One region of the Pseudoalteromonas sp. T1lg22 genome, then DNA from elsewhere that is predicted to be linked to it. Evidence: riboswitches for the same ligand, from Rfam matches in the RefSeq annotation. Region 1 holds a riboswitch; the other holds the start of a gene.

Region 1 (12,126 bases):
CATGCAGCTTAGCCAGCTCGTTCTCCGACATATCAACATAGTCGTAACCTTGCTGATCAAGGGCTGCCAGCAGCTCTTGCAGTTCACTGGCGCCCTGGCGCAGACCGATACCCACAAAGATTTGTGCCTCGCCCGGACCGGCATAACGGTAGTTGAACTCGGTGATGGCACGGCCACCCAAGGACTGACAAAAACGCTTAAAACTGCCCTTTTCTTCCTTAATGGTGACCGCCAGCAGGGCCTCATTTTTCTCACCCAGCGCGGTGCGCTCGGCGACATGGCGTAAACGGTCAAAGTTGAGATTGGCACCGGAAAGCACAGCCGCCAGCTTAAGCCCCTTCACACCCGAGTTATGCACCCATTTTTTCAAACCGGCCAGCGCCAAGGCGCCGGAAGGCTCGGCCACGGCTCGGGTGCCAACAAAAATATCCTGTACCGCGGCACAAATTTCATCACCGCTGACGGTGACTACTTCATCGCAAAACTGCTGCGCCAGCCTAAAGGTTTCGGTGCCGATGATCTTCACCGCCACACCGTCGGCAAAGCTGCCGACGCGCTCCAGTTCCACCGGCTTACCGGCGGCCATGGCCGCTTGCAAGCAGGCACTTTCTTCGGCTTCAACGCCGATAACGCGAATGTCCGGGCGCAAAGACTTGATATAGACCGCCATGCCGGCGAGTAGACCGCCGCCGCCGACCGGCACAAACACAGCATCCAGCTCGGGCAACTGCTGCATCAGTTCGCGGGCTATGGTGCCCTGGCCGACGATCACATCCGGGTCATCAAAGGGGGGCACAAACACCGCCCCCTGACGCTCGGCAAGCGCCAGCGCATAAGCCTTGGCGGCATCGAAATGATGACCATGAAGTATCACCTCGGCACCAAAATTACGCACCGCATCCACCTTGATCTGCGGCGTAGTCAAGGGCATCACGATAGTGGCCTGATGACCCAGCTCGGTGGCACTTAGCGCCACCCCCTGGGCATGGTTGCCCGCCGAGGCGGTAACCACCTTAGAACCCTTGGGTAACTTGCTCAGCTTGTTATAGGCACCGCGCAATTTAAAGGAATATACGGGTTGCTGATCTTCCCGTTTAAGCCAGATTTTTGAACCCAGCTTGGCTTCCAAGGCACTGAGTTCACTGACTTCGGTCACCTTGACCAGGGGCTCCATATTAGCCTGTATGATGGCGCGAAAATAATCGAGTTCAGTGGCCGCCATCAGCTTAACTCCTCAAGCTTTTGCAGATCGCGCACCGCGCCCTTATCGGCACTGGTGGCAAGCAAGGCATAGGCTTTAAGAGCCGGGGTCACCACACGCTCACGAGCAAGCGGCTTATAGGCCTGCTTACCACGAGCCTCTTGCTGGGCGCGTCGCTCTGCAAGTTGCTCTTCGCTCAGCGCCAGGTTGATGCCGCGGTTGGGGATATCTATCATCACCTGGTCACCATCTTCCACCAGGGCAATGGCACCGCCGCTGGCCGCCTCTGGCGAGACATGGCCGATGGATAAGCCTGAGGTGCCGCCGGAAAAGCGGCCATCTGTGATCAGCGCACAGTCTTTATCTAGGGCCATGGACTTAAGATAACTGGTGGGGTAAAGCATTTCCTGCATACCCGGGCCACCTTTAGGGCCTTCGTAGCGAATGATCACCACGTCGCCCTTTTGTACCTTGCCCTCAAGAATGCCATCGACGGCATCATCCTGAGATTCATAAACCCGGGCGGTACCGGTAAATACCAGCATGTCCTCGGCAACGCCGGCGCTTTTTACGATACAGCCGTTTGGCGCCAGGTTACCGTAGAGCACGGCCAAACCGCCATCCTGACTAAAGGCATGTTCAACACTGCGGATACAGCCCTGCTGGCATCCAGATCTAGCTCCTTCCAGCGATAATCCTGACTCATAGCCTTTGTAGTACGAATACCCGCCGGGCCGGCGCGATAGAAGGTTTGCGCCTGAGTATTTTCCGAGTCAGTAGCATCGAAACGGGCGATCACTTCGGCCAAATTCTTGCCAGCCACATGACCTACGGATAAGTCGAGCTTATCGGCCTTGGCCAGCTCATTGAGTATGGCCATGATGCCACCGGCACGGTGCACATCTTCAATATGGTATTGCTGGGTGGCCGGTGCCACCTTACAAAGGAATGGCGTGCTACGAGACAGTCTGTCTATGTCCGTCATATCAAAGTCAACGCCGGCTTCTTGCGCCGCGGCCAGCAGGTGCAACACGGTATTCGATGAACCGCCCATGGCGATATCCAGGGTCATGGCATTCATAAAGGCCGCCTGATTAGCGATATTGCGCGGCAGTACAGACGCATCATCATCACCATAAAAACGGTTACATAAATCGACGATACGCTGACCGGCCTCCACATAAAGCTGCATACGATCCTTGTGGGTTGCAAGCGTAGTGCCATTACCAGGCAGGGCCAGACCTAAGGCTTCGAGCAAGCAGTTCATGGAGTTGGCGGTAAACATGCCGGAGCAGGAACCACAGGTAGGGCAGGCGGAACGTTCAACCTGCTCCGAGTCTTCATCGCTAACCGTAGGATCGGCGCCCTTGACCATGGCATCCACCAAATCCAGCTTGATATCTATGTTGGCCAAACGGGTTTTCCCCGCTTCCATGGGGCCGCCGGAGACAAAGATCACCGGAATATTTAAACGCAGCGCCGCCAACATCATGCCCGGGGTGATCTTATCGCAGTTAGAGATACACACCATGGCATCGGCACAGTGGGCATTCACCATGTATTCCACCGAGTCGGCAATGAGGTCACGCGAGGGAAGCGAATAGAGCATGCCGCCATGGCCCATGGCGATGCCGTCGTCTATGGCTATGGTGTTAAACTCGCGAGGTACGCCGCCGGCGTCGCGAATGGTCTGCGCCATCAGATCGCTGAGCTGGTTAAGATGCACGTGCCCGGGCACAAATTGCGTGTAGGAGTTGACCACGGCGATTATTGGTTTTTTAAAATCGCTGTCGGTCATCCCGGTTGCTCGCCACAGGGCACGGGCGCCCGCTCTTTTACGTCCTTCGGTTGTTGTTGCACTGCGTAATTTAGCCATGGTTACCTCGATATTTTTTGCGATTCACTGAATCGGCTTTCCTCATTCCCAAAAATTCGGCAACGCCCATGCGCTGCCCTCATTATTAGTCGTTTACGTATTCCAACCAGCCGCGAGGGTCTGGGCTTTGTCCTTTAACCAAAGCAAAATATGCTGCTTGCAGCTCTTCGGTGATAGGGCCTCGCGCACCTTGACCAACGGGGATCTGATCCACGCTGCGCACCGGAACGATTTCTGCCGCTGTGCCTGTCATAAAAAACTCATCGGCCAGATATAAGGCTTCACGAGCAATTGCCTCTTCGCGTACCTCAAAACCACGCTCTTTAGCCAGCGTCATTATGGTGTCGCGCGTCAGGCCAGGCAGGATACAGGCTGTGGTCGGCGGGGTATAAAGCACACCCTTTTTGATCACGAAGAGGTTTTCACCAGCACCTTCACTCAGCAAGCCATTGGTGTCCAAGGCGATGCCTTCAACATAACCGTTACGCTTGGCTTCACCCGAGATAAGCTGTGATGACAAGTAGTTACCACCTGCTTTAGCGGCGGTTGGCATGGTATTCGGAGCCAGACGGTTCCAAGAAGAAATACACACATCCACGCCCTGCGCCAATGAGTCTTCGCCCAGATAGGCACCCCATTGCATCGCCGCAACTGTGACATCGGCAACACGGGATTTAGGGTTGATCCCCAGGCCCACATGACCCAAAAATGCAAACGGACGCAAGTAAGCATCGCTAAAGCCATTTTGCTTTACCGCATCCTTACAGGCCTGGGTGAGTTGCTCTAAGGTAAAGGGAATTTCCATACGGTATATCTTGGCCGAATCATAAAGACGCTTAAGGTGATCGGTTAAACGGAAAATTGCCGGACCGTTTGGCGTGTCATAGGCGCGAACACCTTCAAATACCGAGCTGCCATAGTGCAGCGCATGGCTTAATACGTGCGTCGTTGCTTGCTGATAGGGGATCATTTCGCCGTTATGCCAAATCAGTTCAGAGCTTTGTGTCATGTTTTGTACCTTCTTTAAAATTCAATTCTCGCGTTGCCATTGGACGCGGACTAACTTGCTTGTTGCTGTAGCTGCGCCGTGGTGACACTGTGCACATCTACTAATTTATTGAGCTGCTGTGTTAAAAGATAGATAGGTTTATCGCTATCTACCGTGATATTGACCGCAAATTGATCTTGGTCACAGGCCAATTCCAGGGCGGTCAGTTTAAAACCACGGTGACGAGCCACTCGCAGGAAACGCTCCACGGCCACGGTTTGATTCGCTAAGTTTAGGGTTAAACGGTGTTTCATGGTTTTTTCTCGCTATTGGCTTGGGTCATCATTTGGTCATTGGCGGCACCCGGTGGAACCAGGGGCCAAACATTGTCTTTATCGTCTATGCATACATGCAGTAAATACGGGCCCTTACTGCTGAGCATGGCATCTAACGCTTCATCTACCTGCTCCTGATGGGTGATGCACTGTCCATCGATACCGAATACTCGCGCCAAAGCGACAAAATCCGGGTTATCCGAAAGATTAGTTTCACTGTAGCGCTCGGCGAAAAATAACTGCTGCCACTGGCGTACCATGCCAAGACGCTGGTTATCTATCACCACAATTTTCACATCCAAATTATTGCGGCGTATGGTGGCCAGCTCTTGGATATTCATCATGATTGAGCCATCGCCGGATACCGTCAGCACCATATCGTTCGGGCGCGCTATTTTGGCGCCTATGGCCGCCGGCAGGCCAAAGCCCATGGTGCCAGCACCGCCACTGCTTAAGTGATTGCTGGGGTGAGAGAACTGCATATGCTGGGCCACCCACATCTGATGCTGACCCACATCACAACAAACCACCGCATCGGCACTTAAGCGCTGTGACAGTTTGTTCAACAAGGCTGGGGCGTAAACCGTTTCGCCAGGATAGTCATAGCGCCATGCATGCTGCTGTGCCAAGGCGGTGATATGCGCGCACCAATTCGGCTCGGTGACAAAACAGTGCAGCTGCGGCAAAGAGGCTTTTAAATCAGCCACCAAAGAGGCGGCGGCAGGCTTGCGTTTACCCACCTCGGCGGCATCTATATCCAGGTGAACAACCTGGGCATTGGGGGCAAATTTAGTCAGGTTACCGGTCACCCGGTCGTCGAAGCGTGCGCCGATACACAACAATAGATCGCATTGCTGCACCGCCAGGTTGGCTGCTTCACCGCCGTGCATGCCTAGCATGCCAAGGTTCAGTTCATAGTCTGGTGTCACACTGCCCAGGGCTTTTAGCGTTTGTACCGCCGGCATCTGGGTTTTATACAAAAACTGCATCAGTTGGGCTTGCGCATCCGCGGCCTGAACGCCGCCACCGATATACGCGACCGGGCGCTGGCATTCGCTGAGTAGCTGATTGGCCTTGTTCACCTGTTCCTGACACGGCTGCTGTCGCGCCTCGCTATCGGCCAGCCAGGGCTGATATCGAGCTTCACCCATTTGGATATCTTTGGGGATATCCACCAGCACAGGGCCGGGACGACCGCTTTGAGCAAGATGAATGGCCTGTTGCAGTATGGGCGCCAAATCTTCGCTGCGCTCAACCATAAAGCTGTGCTTGGTGCAGGACAGCGACATGCCCAAAACGTCCACCTCTTGGAAGGCATCGGAGCCGATGGCGGCGGTGGGAACCTGACCTGTGATCGCCAACAGAGGCACAGAGTCCATCATGGCGTCGGCTAAAGCGGTGATCAAATTGGTTGCGCCCGGGCCACTAGTGGCCATACAAACTCCCAACTTGCCACTGCTACGGGCGTAGCCTACTGCGGCAAAACCGGCACCTTGCTCGTGACGAGTAAGATAGTGAGTTACCTGAGATTCATACAAGGCGTCATAAATGGGCATGATGGCTCCGCCTGGGTAACCAAATACCTCATTTATTCCTTCCCTTGCCAATATCTCTACTACTAATTCTGCGCCGGTCATTGTTCCTCATTCCTCAATGTGTTGGCCCTGAAACGAAAAAGCCCCCCGAACTTTTCAGTGCGGGGGGCCTTAAGCGTGTTAATTTTTTAACGCACTACGAAGCCCCCGCGGTAATAATAATCACCACGGTGTTAATCACTAGGACTAGGCTTGATAGCAGGTTAAGCATAAATTAATTCGTTCTAAGTCTAATTAAAAAATCTAATGGACGGCTGGGCCGTCGCTCTTTTTCTATTAGTACCGCGAGCACCCGCGCAAGTCAACTACAAAAACAATGCAAAATTCCAAGAAAAGAAGGAGTGAGAAGCATAAAAAATCCCTTAAACAACCTAAAATTTAAACCTATTAACCTCACAGCCCTCAACTGCATATAACTTACCTTCACTTACCGATAGCACTAGCTGATTAATTTCTAGCAATTATTTTTCGGTCAATGGGTTTTATGAGTTAACTCGGGTACACTCAGAGGCGACTCTAGTTTAAGGATGACACGATGAAAAAATTAACTGCATTTTGGCTCTTTTGCCTGTTTATTATTTTTACCCAGCCCGCTTTCGCCGAACTGACACCGGCTTTGTGGCAGGTGGAAAAGCAGGGAAAAACCTCGTACTTATTCGGCACAGTACATGTTGGCGACACCAGCATGAAGGGCCTGCCACAAAAGATAGAAAAAGCCATAAGCAACAGCGATGCTGTGGTGGTGGAAGTTGATTTAACTGCCCTGTCTGCGGTGCAAATTCAACAGCGCTCCATGCCGTTTTTAATGCTGCAAAATGGCCGTACTCTGGACTCGGAGCTAAGCCCGCAAAGCTACCAGAAGCTGGACCAATACTTTGGCGAAAAAAATATTAATATCAAGATGTTTTCCTCGTTAAAACCCTGGGCCGTGCTACTGACAATGATGCAGATTGAGCTGCAAAATGCCGGTTATTCAGACGAATTCGGCATAGATAAGCAAGTACTGGCCAGCGCCAAACAAAAAAACAAGGCCATTATCGAGCTGGAATCTCTCGAACAACAACTGGAAATGTTTACCGTACTAGAAGAGCATTCGGACCTCATGGTTGCCGATACCTTCCGCCAGCTCAATCAATTTGATGAGAGTTTTTTACGTCTGATCAATGGCTGGAAAAAGGGCGAAACATCCGTGCTCACCGAGGCCTATGAACAGTCCTTTGACGACTCCGAATATGGCCAGCTTAATGAACATGTACTCTTAATTGAGCGCAACCATAAGTGGATAAAACAATTGGAAAAAACACTGCATAAGCAATCATTATTTATCGCCGTTGGCGCCCTGCATCTGGGTGAAGAAAACGGCTTAATCAAGCTGCTACAGGCACAAGGTTTTAAGGTCTCACGCATCTAATTTCAAACCCATGCGCGCCAAACAACATGGGGAGGCGTGAAAATTTGTGTCGCCATGGGCGTTGACAGCGTGGCATGGAAAGTGTTTGAATAAAAAAGCACCCTATTGATTCGGCCATTTAGATGGCCGCAAGGGCTAGAAGAGGTGCGTCATCCAGGTAGTTATGATGAGGAGAGCAAACTCCAACGACTCATAATGAGGGGGATGTACGCCGAGAGGTGAGGTAAATTGCTTAATACTCCCTCGGGCGCTTGGGTTGAATCCCAGCGACTGTCACCAATAGCACACATTGCTATATATTTGGTGGAGAGCTTCTGGTCTTAACATAACAGGCCGGCAGGCTTTGTTACGTCTAAGCCCATTCGCTCTTCGAATTTAACCTGTTCGAGTCGGCGAATGCGGAAACCACTTCCCTTTGTTGCTCTCGAACTCGCACTAAGTTCGGATGAGATGACAACTACTCAATCGTTATCACACACTGTGCTGTGGACAGCACTGATCACCCCGCTGCTTGAAGATGGCGGTATAGACTTTGACGCCCTAAGCGCGCTGGCACAAGAGCAAGCGGCAGCCGGTAATGGCGTGTTGATCCTGGGCTCCACAGGCGAAGCCCTTGCCCTAGATCTGGCCGAGCAACAAGCCGTGGTGCAACACATTTGCGCCCTGGAACTGAACACCCCGATTATGGTCGGTGTAGGTGGCTACAACCTTGAAGCACAGCGCCAATGGCTGACCTTTTGCAATGACTACCCGATAGACGCCTATTTGCTTGGCGCCCCCTTGTATGCCAAACCAGGTCCAGTAGGACAAGAGCTATGGTTTCGCGCTCTGCTTGATGCCAGCAAACACCCCTGCATGCTTTACAACGTCCCCGGCCGCGCCGCGGTCAGCCTGGACCCGCAGGTACTCGGCAAGTTGCAAGATCACCCGCGCTGCTGGGCATTGAAAGAAGCCAGCGGCAGCATCGACTGCTTTGAGCAATATCGTCTTGCGGCACCGCAACTGGCTATTTTCAGCGGCGACGATGCACTGATCCCCTATTACGCTCAGGCCGGCGCCGCCGGTTTGGTCTCGGTTGCTGCCAACGTGTGGCCGCAAGCAACGCACCGTTTTGTGCAGTTAAGCTTGCAAGGGCAAAGCCACAATGCCTTTTTGCATTGGCGCGAGGCGGTGGCGGCGCTCTTTCATGTTAGCAACCCGATTCCGACAAAGTACTTGTTACACGCCCTTGGGCGCATCAATACGCCAACTCTGCGCGCCCCGTTAACTCATGCGGAGCTAAGCGATTTACGACCACTTTTACGCGTACACGACAGCATCACATCTTGGCATTCAACACAGGTTTAATATTTTCATGAGCTGGTTAGAACTTCTTAATAATTTAGAAACGGGCGCCGTTCGCGCCGCATCACAAGACGAAAATGGTCAATGGCAGGCCAATATCGAGGTTAAGCAAGGCATTCTTGAAGCCTTTAAAAACGGCACCAATACCGAATTCCCTGGCGGTTTTGTCGATAAAGACAACCTGGCACCGCGCGGTTTTAGCGCCGAAGACAATGTTCGCATGGTACCGGGCGGTACCTCGGTGCGTCGCGGCGCCTATGTGGCCCCTGGCACCATCATAATGCCACCGGCCTATGTCAATATTGGCGCCTTTGTCGATGAAGGCACCATGGTCGACAGCCATGCGCTTGTGGGCTCTTGTGCTCAGGTGGGTAAAAATGTGCACCTTAGCGCCGCGGTGCAACTCGGTGGCGTATTAGAGCCTATCGGTGCCAGCCCTGTGGTGATCGAAGACGACGCCTTTATTGGCGCCGGCTGCGTTATCGTTGAAGGCGTAGTAGTGAAAAAAGGCGCAGTACTGGCGCCAGGTGTGCGCCTAAGTGCCACCATTCCGGTGTACGACTGTGTCAATGAGCGTCAGCTCAACAAGGGGGAACCCATCCCGGAAAACGCCATAGTGATCCCGGGCTCACGTCCAAGCTCAAGCGCCTGGGGGCGTGAACAAGGCCTGTCGATGAGTTGTGCCCTAATCGTGAAATACCGCGATGAGCAAAGCGATGCATCACTCGCGCTGGAAGAGGTATTACGCTAATGCTTCCTGTCGGTACCGAGCTGCAAACGCACCTCGAGTGCATCGCCCAAGAGCAGATGGAGCCATGCTTTGTCTACGATCTTGACGCCTTACGCCAGCACTTGGATAAGCTGATGGCCCAAGACGTGGTCAAGCTCTGGTATGCGGTTAAAGCCAACCCTTTATCGCGCATCATACGCACCCTGGCCGAGGCGGGCTTTCAGTTTGACGTGGCCAGCAGTGGCGAATTGCATCAGGTACTGGCACAACAAATTAACCCGGAGCAGGTGTTGAATACCGGCCCGGCGAAATCAAAGCGACAAATCGATGAATTTATCGCCCTTGGCGTGCGCACCTTTGTGGCCGAAAGCCTTAATCAGGTGCGCTGGCTAAACCAAGCGGCGCAGACTCATAAGGTACAGCTTAAACTGCTACTGCGGGTGCAATTGCGCTGGCCCACGGGTGAAAAAAACCCCTTGGGCGGTGATACCCTCACCCCTTTTGGTCTCGACCCGCAACAGTGGCATGGCCTTTACCTGGCGGACTATCCGGCACTGACCTGTATCGGCGTGCATATTTTCCAATGGGGCAATATGCTTAGCGCCGACAAGCTATTACATCTATGGCAACAGATGCTGCCGCCACTTCAGGCCCTAAGTGAGCAGCTTGGCTTTGCCATGCAGGTGCTGGACTTAGGCGGTGGTCTGGGCGTGCCCTATGACGACGAAAGTGAGCCCCTGGCCTGGCAGGATGTACTGACGGCGCTTGAGCAAATCAAGCGCGAAAGCGGCGTGCAGGAACTATGGATGGAGCTAGGTCGTTATGCGGTGGCCGAATGTGGCTATTACCTCAATCCCGTAGTCGAGCAAAAGGAGAACTATGGCGAGCAGCAGTTAATTGTCAGCGGTGGCATCAATCATATACTGCGCCCTGCTGTGGCAGGCCAGGCTTTCCCTTGCGCCCTATTGCGAACAAGTACAGCGCCGACCCGGGCCTTCAATATTCACGGTCCCTTATGTACGGCATTGGATTCTTTGGGCACGCACATGCTCCCCGAAGATATTAACGAGCAAGACTGGCTGGTGTTTTTTCAGGCTGGTGCTTATGGCTTTACCGAGAGTATGCCGTTTTTCCTCTGCCACCCGCTGGCGGCCGAGTATGTAATAGCCGACGGCAATTTACACCTATTGCGCGAAAGCGCTGCGCCCAGTAGTTATTTGAGATAGTCGCATGAACAAAATTGAGCAACAAAATATTCAGGTTGGTGAAATCGCCAATGGTTTACCCCTGACCATTCCCGTGTACCGCCTAAAAGGCGATGGCAGTGGCAAGAGCGTCTATATTCAGGCCAATATGCATGGCGCCGAGGTACAGGGAAATGCGGTTATTTATCAGCTGCTTGAGCAACTTAAAAACTTAGGGTTACGGGGCGATATCACCCTGGTGCCTTATGCCAACCCCATCGGCTGTAACCAAAAGTCGGGCGAATTTACCCTAGGTCGTTTCGACCCCATTACCGGCGTAAACTGGAACCGCTTATATCATTACAATCCCGAGCTGGTAAGGCGTTTTGCCGAGCAAAGCGACGGCCTGTCCGATCAAGAATTGCGGGACGCCTTTAAAGCGGCCTTGGTTGAGGAAGCGGAGCAGCGTTTAAACGGCCCACAGCATGCCTTAACTACCGGTAAGCGTATTGCCCTGAATCTACAACGCCTAGCGCATCAGGCGGATATAGTACTCGACCTGCACACAGGTCCTATTTCCGCCAAGCACCTGTATTGCCCCGAGTATGCCCGTGCCAGCGCCCGTTATTTTAATATTGAGCACGTGCTCTTGATCCCCAATGAATTCGACGGCGCCATGGATGAAGCGGCATTTTGCCCCTGGTGGCAGCTGCAAACCCAGCTAAAACGTCAGGGCCGCGACTTCGAAGTACCAGTAGAAGCCTACACGGTGGAGCTGGGCTCACAGGAGCGCATTGATTTGACCGAAGCCTTGGACGATGCACAAAGCATACTAAGCTATTTGAATTATCAGGGCGTGTTTGTGGATGCGGCCTATCAGCCTAAAACCATGCAGCGCCACGCCTGTTATCTGAAAGACTATGTGGCCTATTATGCGCCCATGGGCGGGATGATCGAATATCTGGCAGGATTGGGCGAGCACCTGAAGGCGGGTGATGCCTTTGCCCGCATTCTTCGAATGGAGCGCTATTTAAGTGAAGAGCCGCTGCATACCCTGCGTTTCGACCAGGATGCCATCGCTATTTTGCACTTTGCCTCGGCCAGTGTGAATCAGGGCACCGAACTCTACAAATTCTTTACTAATACCTTCGAGTTATAGGGTCTGTTGACCTTTTCTGTTTGTTTCTGCAGCAGTTTGTAGTGTATTTATACAAGGCGGCACATGTGTGGTGTAGTTATTCTACATGAACATGTAACAACACAGTAGAAATGCGCTACAAGCGCTGCCCTGCGGGTTCATCTAAACGCATCCTGCTCTGTGTTACTCGCTATGAACATAGAATGCTATGCATCATAACGAGCGTCGTGATCAGAATGCGTTTAGATTGAACATAAAGTAAACCGCAAAGATAAACAGACCCTACCAATTGCGTGAGAGTCAGTGAGAGGTACTCACTGCTAA
Region 2 (12,126 bases), on a different contig from region 1:
CTTCATTACTGTAGACTTGGTGCAAAATGGTGTTAATGATCTTTTCAAAATGCACTGAATTACCTGATACATCTATTTTGTAGCCTTGAGATGTTGCGCTGATCCTCACTTTATAGCCCGCGCTTTGGGCATGATAGAGAAAGTCGCTTAATTCAAACATGAGCGCTTTGGTCTTGATAACCCTGTTCAGGTAGGACGCCTCATCAGCTTCCAAATCTTCGCGAAATGCAAAAATACTCAAAGAAGAAATGACCTCAGCCTGATGTGAACCACTCTCAACCCATATATCTAAATCATGCCCCTGAAAGTAGCGTTTTTCAGATAACGTCGACTCGGGTCGAGCTGGGGTTTGACTGTACTCGGGATTAAGAAAGGGATTGGCCTGTGGCAGCGAATAAGCTGTTTTATTCTCAAGGTCGTTCTTTATAAGCTTTATATTTTTGAGCTTATATTGGAGTTTATAGATAGGCGATATCTTGTCTGTATTCGCCTCGGGAGATGTTTTAACAATCAAAGCATTCTCCGTGGATAAGAACCCCTTAAATTTATTGATGTCATCCGAGGTAACATACTGCGGTTTGTAGAGTTTTGACTCATCTATCCACGCATTTACGGGAAGATAGAACATCCTTTCGTTAATCAAAGACGCTCTGTCGCCCGGTTCAATATCCAATTCTTGGCGAGCACTCAGTTGTGCTTGATATTTCAATTCCAGAAAATACCGCAAAAGCTCTTCAGAGTGTTGTAGGTAAGCAATATAGGTAAATAGCTCGTTGACGATTAAATCAGTATTCTGTAAGCCTTTGTCAGTCAACTTTAAATACACATCAAGCAGACCGTAGTCAGCGTCACCCAATAAATTCACGTTAAGCGAAGTGATCAAGCCCTGATCATACAGGTGCTGATACAAAGAGCCTTGGGTTTCTGTTCCTAGATAGTTGAGGACTAACTGGTTAACTTTGTTTTTTTCATAAAAATACTTAGACGGGATTGGAAATAAAACATCTAAAGATTTCGATGTTCCTCTGGATTTCACATTAACTAAATTCAGTTTTGGGCGCTCCCAGACCAAGCCCTTATCTGATCTATTGTTTGCAAGCCCTTTTCTAATTATCGAAAGCTCCTCTAGCGCTACCCTCTCAAGCTCCGCTATTTGCTGGTTGGAATAAAGCACCACCTTTATATTGGTACCAACATAGTACGTTTGATGAAAGTTAACTAACTCTTGTTGTAGGTTGTCTGGGAATTTATCAAATATGCTTTTATTACCAACATCAAACTTAGCGGCAGTATGACCTTCTTTCATTCTTCCCTTGATGACTTCAAGGGTGCCACGCCACTCATCCATCGATTTCCCCGAAAACTCGTCATCCACAGCCTTTATTACCGTTGTCATGATGCTGTCATTGATAATCGGGTTTTCAATTGCATCGGCGAGTCTATTTACCGCCGACTCAAACTCGCTGTTATTAACTTGAAAGTGGTATCGGGTGTGATCCGTTCTTGTTGAACCGTTTGACCAACCATTGTGCTTTTTAAAGTAATGATTGAATGAACCTAGTTGAGGATATTCTTTGCTCCCTAAGAGTACGGCGTGCTCTAGCAAATGCGCAAGCCCAGCTAGATGTTCGGGATCATCACCCGAACCCGCTTGAACTATCAAAGATGCAGCCGAGACAGGCGCCACAGGATCTGAGATTAAATAGACTTCAACACCGTTAGCCAAAGTGAGTTGTTTATAACTTTCTTCGGCAAAAGCCGGCCCTGAAAGATATAGTGCGATAAGGAGGAAAACGACAAACAAACCTTTATTCGCTTTAACATTGTGTATCCCTGTCATCCTTGAAACTTCCTAAATCTCTTATTGTCACTTCGCTTGCTAAAGGCTTACCTGGCGCTATCCAGCTAACCGAGGGTAAGGCTCTAAGTTAACTAGAATTATTATATTGGGAATGGGTGCCTTACTTACTAGCCTAGCTGGTAATAATTGACATTTAACGTATTAAAATATTTGACTCTGTAATTGGTGTCACTATTACGCCATAGAAAGTTCCATTTTCCTCAAGAATTCTCAGTACACCGCCATGCGTATTGTTATTACATGAATCTGAAGATGAAAGTTCAGATAATGCGGTCTTTACTGACGACTTGTCTCTGGACTCGAACATAACACCGCAGATCATATCTGAGCATTGCATATCATTAATAAATATACCGTCAGCTTCGGTAGCGTAATTTACAATTTCTTGATTAAGATTTTCCATAACATCCACCGAACGAGCTTGGGTCATTGTGTTAGGCAAGCTAGATATAAACCAAGATAACTGCTCTCTATCCATTGAGTCGATGGGAGCCGAGTCCATGTAGAGTTTTCCATCCGCTTCAGTAATCAATTCATCAAAACTATCAAGACTAGGCTTAACTTGGTCTTTGGTTTGAATGTCGTTATCTTCTGGCTTTAGCTGGTGTTGTTCCTCGCTATTTACTTTTTGAAGCGTCGATAAACTGCCATCCTGAGTATCTTCGATTAAAAGCTCTGAGCTCCTGGCATTATCTTTATGAGTCGATTGCATATTTGAACTTAAATCCTGTTCAACAATATTCAAAGCAACCGGCGGCTGTTCATTGAACTCAAAAGCGATTAAAAACACTAATGCAACTAATAAAAGTGAAGCTAGAATAACGGCTGGTGTTTTACGGTTCATTAATACTTCCTTATATGAAATGAGAAAACATGATAATACAGCGTAACTTATCATGTATCTTTTTAAGAGCGGCTTATTCTATCTTGTCCGCTTCTTCAATAAGCATTCCTACTTTACGCCCAATGCGTCTGTGACATTTCCATCACCGTCCACACCACATGCATTCCGACACTTAAATGTTCCATTGCTTGTTGGTAGCAATAATGCCGACAGTTAATAAGATACTTTTATAATTTTCATCATTATCTACTTGATAATCAGCGTTTAACATTTCAACATATCAATTTATTGTCAATAGACATCATTGATAAAGTTAATACTTTGACGGTTTTTTATTGCGTTTAACTGTAATCCCACCAATCCAGAGTTGCTTCACTAATTTGTATGCGGCAGGCATATTATGAGTCGCTGATAATATCACTGCTTGCTAATCCCACCGCCAAGCACAACTCCACACTTTGTGACTATGACTTGCTATGTAATAATGACGGAAATCATAAGTAACATGCAGTTACGCGGTTACAGACAAGTTAGGCGAAAGGATCGACAATGGCGCATAACGACAACGACCAGCCCACAATCTACTGGCACGACTATGAGACTTGGGGGGCGAACCCGCAAAAAGACAGGCCGAGCCAGTTTGCCGGTATTCGTACCGATCTCGATCTGAATATTATCGGCGAGCCGCTGATTGAATACTGTCGTCCGGCGCCGGATTATTTGCCTCACCCAGAGGCCTGTTTAGTTACCGGCATTACCCCGCAACATGCGCTGCGCCACGGTCTAAGTGAGGCGGAATTTATCGCCAAGATCCACGAAGAATTCAGCCAGCCCAACACCTGTGTGGCCGGTTATAACAGTATTCGTTTCGATGATGAGGTCACTCGCTACACACTGTATCGTAACTTCTACGACCCCTATGCAAGAGAGTGGCAAAACGGCAATAGTCGCTGGGACATTATTGATTTGGTGCGCGCCTGCTATGCGCTGCGCCCTGAGGGTATTAACTGGCCGCGTAAGGAAGACGGCAGCGTCAGCTTTCGCCTAGAAGAACTCACCAAGGCCAACGGCATAGAGCACGCCGATGCCCACGATGCCTTAAGTGATGTTAAGGCCACCATTGCCCTGGCCAAGCTGGTTAAAGAGCGCCAGCCCAAGCTATACAACTTCTTTTTCGGCCTGCGCCATAAAAAAGCGCTGTTGCAGATGGTGGACGTATTCAATATGACGCCCCTGGTGCATACCTCGTCGCGTATTCCGGCAACGCAGGGCTGCACCACCTGGATTGCGCCCATGAGCTTTCATCCGAGCAACAAAAACGCCGTGGTCTGCTTTAACCTGACGCAAGATCCGCAGCCCTTGCTCGATTTATCCGTCGAACAGCTGCGCGAGTACCTTTATACCCGCCGTGACGAGCTGCCCGAAGGTCAGGCGCCCATCGGCTTAAAGCTGGTGCATGTAAACAAGTGCCCTATTCTCGCGCCGGCAAAAACCCTGTTGCCGGAAAAAGCCGAACGTCTGGGCATAGACAGAGAGCAATGCCTGGAGCATTTGAAGTTTTTAAAGGCGCATCCGGAGTTGCGTGACAAGGTGGCCGAAGTATTTAATGAAAGCCGTGAATTTGCCGCCACCACCAATGTGGATTATCAACTATACAGTGGCTTTATCAGCAATGGCGATAAGGCCAAGTTCGATGTGATCCGCAGCACCTCACCGCTGGAGCTGGGGAACATGGAGCTGGACTTTGAAGACCCGAAATTCGCCACCATGCTGTTTCGTTATCGCGCTCGTAACTGGCCGGAAAGCCTGACCCCAGCGGAGCTGGATTCATGGCGTAAATACTGCCAGAACAAACTAATGCACGGAGAAGACAGCCCGTCTATCAATGCTCAGGACTTTATGCTCAGCCTTGAAAATCTGGTGCATGAGAACGAGGGCAATGAGCGCAATATGGCGGTGCTCAAGGCCCTGTATCATTATGCCCAAAGCCTGTAAAAACGGCCTGGGCGTAAGAGCAAACCCAGCTTAGTCGCTAGGGTTTAGCTTTTCCAAGCGCGCCAACAGGCTGGAGGTGTCGTAACGATTACCGCCGATGGCCTGTACATCGCCATAATATTGGTCAACCAAGGCCGTCAGCGCCAGGGTCGCGCCATTATTACGCGCCTCATCCAAGGCGATGCCCAAGTCTTTGCGCATCCAGTCAACGGCAAAGCCAAACTCGTATTCACCCTGCAACATGGTCTTGTAGCGGTTTTCCATCTGCCAAGAGCCTGCCGCGCCTTTAGAAATGGTCTCCACTACTTTTTCACCGTCTAAGCCGGCTTTTTTGGCAAAGTGTAAACCTTCGGCCAGACCCTGAACTACACCGGCGATACAGATCTGATTGACCATTTTACATAGCTGGCCACTGCCGATGGGACCGAGCAATTCGCTAAAACGGCTAAACGGTGCCATCACCGGCTGCACCGCGGCAAACGCTTCAGGCTCGCCGCCACACATCACGGTCAATACACCGTTTTCGGCGCCCGCTTGACCACCGGAAACCGGTGCATCGATAAAGGCCACCTGCTTTTCTTGGGCCGCTTCACCTAGTTCACGGGCCAATAGCGCCGAAGTGGTAGTATGATCGATTAAATAGCTGCCCGGCGCCATGGTCGCAAGGGCACCATCATCACCGTAAATCACGCTACGCACATCATCGTCATTGCCCACACACACGAATACAAATTCGGCGTCGCTGGCTGCCTGTGCGGGTGTTGCCGCACTGCGTCCACCGTATTGCTCAACCCATTTTTGCGCTTTTTCGGCGCTGCGGTTATACACGCAAACATCGTATCCCGCTTGTTGTAAGTGACCCGCCATGGGATAGCCCATAACCCCTAGACCGATAAAGGTACATTTTTTTGACATATTTCTGACCTATTTGCCTGCTAGCCTCGAAAAAACGCACACAGTATATCAAAGGCAAAGGCTAAAAACGTCTGGTTTTAGCAAGGGAGCACTCAATGGATAGTATTTACCATTTCAACGCCACACTTATCGACGGCCAACCCTATTCATTCAAACAATTACAAGGACGTGTGGTGCTGATCGTCAACACCGCCAGCAGCTGTAACTTCACCCACCAGTACGGCGCACTGGAGCGCGTGTATCAAGACTATAAACATCAGGGGCTGGTTATTCTTGGCTTCCCCTGCAATCAATTTGGGCGTCATGAAATTGCCGATAACGTCACCATAAAACAATTTTGTGAAAACACCTTTAATGTGAGCTTTCCTCTGTTTAGCAAAGTGATGGTCAATGGTCCGGACGCCCACCCTCTGTTTAACTACCTTAAAGAGCATACCCGTGGTATAGCCCAAAATCGGGCAATAAAATGGAATTTCACTAAATTTCTCATAAACTCTCAAGGACAGCTGGTAAATCGTTACGCACCACGCACCAAGCCCGATACACTTAGATCGGTAATAGAGAGTCAACTCGATGAAATTAGCCCTATTCAGCTCGCAAAGGTATGAACAAACAGCATTTAATGAACTCTGCCCAACAGATGTCGATATCCAATATTTCGATGTCAGCCTTAATGCCCATACCTGCTCCCTCAGCAAAGGCTTTGATGCCGTTTGTGTATTCGTCAACGACACCCTAAGCGCTGAGGTCATAGCCAGGCTGGCCGATTATGGTGTCGGCCTAATTTTACTGCGCTGTGCCGGTTTTAATAATGTCGATTTGGCGGCGGCGAAAAAGCACAAGATTGCCGTAGCCCGGGTGCCCGCCTACAGCCCGGAGGCCGTGGCCGAGCATTCCATCGCGCTGATCTTAACCCTGTCGCGTAAAATTCATAAGGCCTATAACCGGGTGCGGGAGGAGAACTTTGACCTCAACGGCCTGCTTGGCTTTAACCTGCACAATAAAACCGTGGGTCTTATCGGCTGCGGTAAAATCGGCCAGGCCATGGTGAGGATTTTAAACGGCTTTGGCGCCAAGGTATTGGTATGCGACCCCGCCAGCCCTAAAGGTGCCTTTACCCTAGTGCAGCAAAGCGAACTGCTGGCCAACAGCGATATTATCAGCCTGCACTGCCCGCTCAACGAGCAAACCCATCATATAATCGATAAGTCCGCCCTGGCAGCAATGAAGCCCGGCGTCATGCTGATCAACACAGGACGCGGCGCCTTGCTCGATAGCAAGGCCTGTATCGGCGCCCTAAAAAGCGGAAAACTCGGTTATTTGGGTTTAGATGTGTATGAGCAGGAATCTGAATTGTTTTTTAAAGACAGATCGGAAGAAATTCTTCAAGACGATGTGTTTGCCCGCCTGCTCACCTTTAAGAATGTGTTGATCACTGGCCATCAGGGCTTTTTTACCCAGGAAGCACTGACACAGATAGTAGAAACCACTTACTTTAACCTCAGCCAATTCGCCAAGGGCGAGGCCCTGACCAATCAGGTACTCGATATGTAGGCCTTAAGCTTTTCAGCAGGCACAAAAAAAGGGATATGACAGCATATCCCTTTTTTCGTTCTAGTTGGCTTTGTAGGACTATTTCAGCGCTACATTAATAAACACGGCGGTCATCAAAATTGGGCACACCAAACGGATATACCACAACAGGGCTTTAATGCCCGGATGGTTCGACTCAGCCAGTTTATTGCCGCGGCTCCACACCCAGCCCAGGGTAAGGAAGTAGAACAAACCCATCAGTGGCAACTGGTACTGGGTAAAGACTTGGATCACCAAACCAAACAGCCAGTCAAAGTTCATAATGATGGTGCCTGACGCGATAGCTACCACTAAGGTCACCAAGGCAGTCGCGCGCTTGCGGTCCATATCATGATTTTCAACCAAAAAGGCCACCGGGATCTCGGTCGAAGAAATGGTTGAGGTTACAGACGCAATAGACATCAGCACGAAAAACGCTAAAGCTATCACTAGGCCCATGGCGCCCATGGCTTCAAACAGTTGCGGCAAGACCGCAAATATGAGCTGTCCTTCGCCGATCAGCTTACCGTTGGCAAAGACTTCAACGCCGTTATGGCTGGCCACAAAAATAGCTGGAACAATCAACAAACCGGCTAAAAATGCCACCGAGGTGTCGAGTGCGGCCACGCTTAAGGTTAATTTGCCAAGGTTAGCGCCGGGCTTAAGGTAGGAGCCGTAAATCATCATACAGCCCACACCTAGCGACAGGGAGAAAAACGCCTGTCCCATGGCGGCAATGATTAAGTCCGCATCCCAGACTTTATCAAAGTCGGGCTTAAGATAATGGGCAAAGCCTTCGGCCGCCCCATCAAGGGAGCCAATATAGAAGATCAGCCCCACCAAGAGCACCAGCAATAAGGGCATAAGGCGTCGCGACCAGGCCTCAATGCCGGACTTCACCCCTTGCAAAATAATGCTGGCGGTCAGCAGCAGCATCAAGGGTGTAAAGACCAGATTACGAGCCAGGGAGTCATTACTTAGAAATTCGGCGACCTTAGGCAGGTCCAGCATTTGCGCTATCGGTGCCAAGGCATGGGCCAGCATCCAACCGGCAACGATAGAATAGAAGCTCAGCATCACCACGGCGCCGCCAAGGCCAAGATAACCGGCTCCGGCACCTAGTTTTGGAGCCTTGGTATGCCAAGCACGTTTAAGCGCCTGCACCGGGTTGGCTTGCGCCGCATAGCCCAAATATAACTCGGTAAAGAGCGCCGGCAATGCCAGGGCAAAAATTACGATAAAGTAAACAAGTAAGAAGGCTCCGCCTCCGTGGTTTGCAGCTTGAGTTGGAAATCCCCATATATTTCCTAAACCCACTGCGGCGCCGGCAGCCGCCAGCACAAATCCTATGCGACTTTGAAAGCCGTCACGATTATTCGTCATTCTTATTGATATCTGTTATTGTTTTGCCGCTATTAAACCACACTTACCATTAACAAAGTAGTCGCCGCCAACCATATCGGACCATTCATCCCATGTTTAATGCAGCTTATCGCTTTCCCGCATTACCAAAGACCACGCCATCTGTGCCGATATCGGAAAAAGTCTTACTGAGCCTCAGTGCCGCCATTGAGCTCGATGAAGCCCATCTGCACCCAGGCGAACTCGAGGTGCTCAACAGGCGTAAACAACCCCAGGCCAAGCGCGAATACCTAAGTAGCCGCTATTTTATCAAGACCCTGGCACAGCGCCTGTTTCCTCAATACGCGCAGGCGCCACTGGCAAGTTGGCAGAGTGTTTTTAACGAACAGGAACGAGCCCTGCAGCTGTTTATCGACGGGCAGTTATTGGATATTAATGTGGTGATCAGTCACTCCCACGGCCATATTGCTGTTGCCATAACTCAGGGCCAGCAATCTTTATTGGGCGTGGATATCGAAAAGCGAGATGCAAACCGGCGCTTTGAAAAGCTGGCGGCGCATTTTTACCCTGAGGTGGAAGCCCGGGATATAGGCAATAACGTCGATACTTTTTTTCGAGTGTGGACGTTAAAAGAAGCCTATGCCAAGGCCGCTAAACAAAGTATCAGTACGCTGCTTAGCCAGCCTATACTACCCTTGCTTGAACGCTGCCCGGCACAGGTTTATTGTCAGCAATGGCGGCAATTTGATCTTAGTTTGATCACCGCCAAAACCGAGGTAGAAGTGATCAGGCTTGCTCCAGCAGCTGCTGGTGAATAGCCTGCACCACCTGATCCGATTGTCCTTGCTCTACCAAGAAGCACAGGTTGTGCTTTGAAGCGCCATGACAGATCAGGCGAATATCAAAGCCGCTCAGCACCCGCATTAGATTTAGCTCGCTTTGGCGCAGCTGAATCTCAGAGCCAATTAGGGCCACCAAGGCAAGATTGGTTTCCACGCTGACATGACAAAACTCACCTAAACGCTCCAGCGCTTCCTGATCAAGCTCGGGGCGACTGGCGTTCGGCGCATTATCCAGGGTAACAGCAACGCTGATCTCAGAAGTCGTGACCAGATCAACCGAAATTTTATATTCGCTGAGAATAGTAAACACCCGCGCCAAGAAACCACTGGCCAAGAGCATTTCCGGGCTTTTCAGCGTCAATAGCAGCTGGTTCTTGCGCTGAGTCACGGCCCGTACGCCGGCGATCAATTCACTACTGGGCACCTTCTCAATCCAGGTACCACCCCCTTGCGGGTCCTGGCTGGAGCCCACAAATACGCCAATACCGCTGCGCGCAGCCGGTAAAATAGTCGCCGGGTGTAATACCTTGGCGCCGAAGGTTGCCATTTCCGCGGCCTCGTCAAAGGTCAGATGGGCAATCGGCTTGGCCTTATTACACAAACGCGGATCTGTGCTGTATATACCTATTACATCGGTCCAAATATGAATATTACTGGCACCACAGGCCTCCGCCAACAGGGCCGCACTGTAGTCCGAGCCGCCACGGCCTAAGGTGGTGGTTTCACCGTATTCATCTGAGCCAATAAAGCCCTGAGTCACCACCACCTGCTCGCTAAGCAGTGGCACCAACTCAGCCTGAGCCCTAATTCGGGTTTGGGTGATATCCGGTTGCGCCTTACCAAACTGGCTGTCGGTTTTAAGTACCGAGCGCACGTCGAAGCGACTTGAGGCCACGCCTTTATCACGCAGCACCTGGGTAAATAAATACGAAGATAAACGCTCGCCGAAACTAAGCAACTCATCGCGCTGGACATTGGTTAGTGGCACGTTTTGCGTAGAGTGCGAGGCGCTGTGTTTAAAATCATTGAGGGTAGTATCGAAGCCATGGGCAAGATCCGCATCCAGACTCAGGCACTCAATAATATTGAGTTGGATGGCAATAACACCATCAATATGCGCTTGGCGCTCTTCATTGCTAAGCCCAGTTTGACACAAGGCCACCAGATGATTGGTAACCCCGGCGCTGGCACTAACAACCACGATGCGCACGTGTGAGTCGGCAGCAATAATATCGGCGCAACGGCTCATCGCTGCATGATCGGCTACTGAGGTGCCGCCGAATTTGGCGACGGTAAATTCCTGATTCATTTTCTCTCCGAGATGAAAAATAGCTTATTTTTCAAATACAATCAGGAGAACTTGGCAAGACTAAAAGAAAGGTATGTCCATTGCCAGAAGCCCTCCACCCAAACAGGTGACAGTTCCGAGGATTCAGCCTCAAGAACCGAAAGCCATTGTGACGAGCAATGTACTTCCTCGGCGATAGTCTCCCTCATAAACGGTCGTTGGCCTACGTCTGCCTCGCGTCTACTACCTAGCTATCGCACCTCTTCTGCTACAGATTTACGACATGAGCCGCAAACCCGAGCTAGGAATTTAACGTTTGGATGGCTGGATGTCAATCACCCTTAGGTCGAGCATGGGCACTTAATTTTTGCTTATACCAATTCTGTTAAGTATGTGATCAGAGATAGCGCTGGATAAATGATATGATCACAAGGCGGAATTTTTCTTATGTAGTTATTCTCGGCTTTGGCTCCTGCGCCGCTCTACCGCCTACATCCGTGTAGGCGTACATCGAAAAATTCCAACACAGTGAGCATGATATTTAGCCCGCTAGAATGATTAGCTATTTAAGTGAATTGGTATTCCTGGCCAGCAGCAAATCGCCAAGCTTAACAACACCGCCCCGCTCTAACTTTTCAATACAGGCAACAATGGCCGAATTTACGGGAGTGGCTACCCCGTGGCGCTGACCAAGTGCGACCACGGCGCCGTTGAGATAGGCGATTTCCGTTTTGCGTCCCGCCTGAATATCTTCCCACATGGACGAGCGCGCCTTGGGATCGATATCCAGCATGGCCGAAGCAAGGCGCCTAAATAACCAATTGGGTAAGCTCAACACTCGGGGCACTAAGGCAGGTTTAACCTTGGTAAATTGCGCCAGCTCAATGTTCATGGCCTTACATACCGCCAGCCATTCCTTCATGGCCGCCGCCAACACACGTCTTAGGGCTTTATTTTCCAGCTCCTGCTTGATTGGCATATCCGCCACCGCATTGAGGGCGTTATTGAGGTTTAACAGCAGCTTGCCGTAGATCACTGGCGTCATCTGCGCCTTTAATTCGCAGTTAAAGCCGTGCTCACGCAAAGTCTTGGGATATGCTCCATGCCTGGGGTTTTAGCAAATACAAATTCGCCCTCGGTGCCCTTATGAAAATGCGCGCCCTGTTGCAATACGTTAAACGGGGTAATGCCAAACACACAGGTGCGCTCCGCTAGCCTATCTTGAATTGCCTCAAAGCTACCTAGGCCATTTTGCATAAATACCAGCTCGGAAGACTTATGGGTTATAGCCAGCAGTTGGGGCAGTGCCTGGGGCAATTGATGGCACTTCAAAGTGACAAAAACCACATCAAACAGCTGCTCGCCAGGCTCTGTGATAAGCTCATCCGGCATCACAGTTTTATCCAGCCCCTGGTAGTCACTGATATGAATGCCGCCATTAGCAATA

What was found. Region 1 has a riboswitch for lysine ahead of dapA (4-hydroxy-tetrahydrodipicolinate synthase). Riboswitches for the same ligand answer to the same signal wherever they lie in the genome.
Region 2: another riboswitch for lysine. It lies ahead of lysC (lysine-sensitive aspartokinase 3); the one in region 1 lies ahead of dapA (4-hydroxy-tetrahydrodipicolinate synthase).

The regions. Positions count from the first base shown of each region.
Region 1 covers NZ_PQBY01000006.1:555,036-567,161, forward strand. Annotated here, with positions in the region: gene ilvA (threonine ammonia-lyase, biosynthetic) at 1-1,222, opposite strand, end outside; partial or broken gene ilvD (dihydroxy-acid dehydratase) at 1,222-3,077, opposite strand; gene C2M24_RS04810 (branched-chain amino acid transaminase) at 3,163-4,086, opposite strand; gene ilvM (acetolactate synthase 2 small subunit) at 4,137-4,379, opposite strand; gene ilvG (acetolactate synthase 2 catalytic subunit) at 4,376-6,037, opposite strand; gene C2M24_RS04825 (TraB/GumN family protein) at 6,531-7,406, shown strand; lysine riboswitch at 7,538-7,728, shown strand; gene dapA (4-hydroxy-tetrahydrodipicolinate synthase) at 7,857-8,753, shown strand; gene C2M24_RS04835 (2,3,4,5-tetrahydropyridine-2,6-dicarboxylate N-succinyltransferase) at 8,761-9,501, shown strand; gene C2M24_RS04840 (PLP-dependent decarboxylase) at 9,501-10,706, shown strand; gene C2M24_RS04845 (succinylglutamate desuccinylase/aspartoacylase family protein) at 10,711-11,823, shown strand.
Region 2 covers NZ_PQBY01000008.1:97,923-110,048, reverse strand. Annotated here, with positions in the region: gene C2M24_RS05455 (insulinase family protein) at 1-1,840, opposite strand, end outside; gene C2M24_RS05450 (hypothetical protein) at 1,995-2,705, opposite strand; gene sbcB (exodeoxyribonuclease I) at 3,255-4,700, shown strand; gene C2M24_RS05440 (NAD(P)-dependent oxidoreductase) at 4,731-5,615, opposite strand; gene C2M24_RS05435 (glutathione peroxidase) at 5,711-6,223, shown strand; gene C2M24_RS05430 (2-hydroxyacid dehydrogenase) at 6,189-7,169, shown strand; gene C2M24_RS05425 (sodium-dependent transporter) at 7,248-8,570, opposite strand; gene C2M24_RS05420 (4'-phosphopantetheinyl transferase family protein) at 8,663-9,367, shown strand; gene lysC (lysine-sensitive aspartokinase 3) at 9,336-10,700, opposite strand; lysine riboswitch at 10,780-10,952, opposite strand; gene C2M24_RS16080 (ketopantoate reductase C-terminal domain-containing protein) at 11,242-11,763, opposite strand; gene C2M24_RS16075 (2-dehydropantoate 2-reductase N-terminal domain-containing protein) at 11,733-12,126, opposite strand, start outside.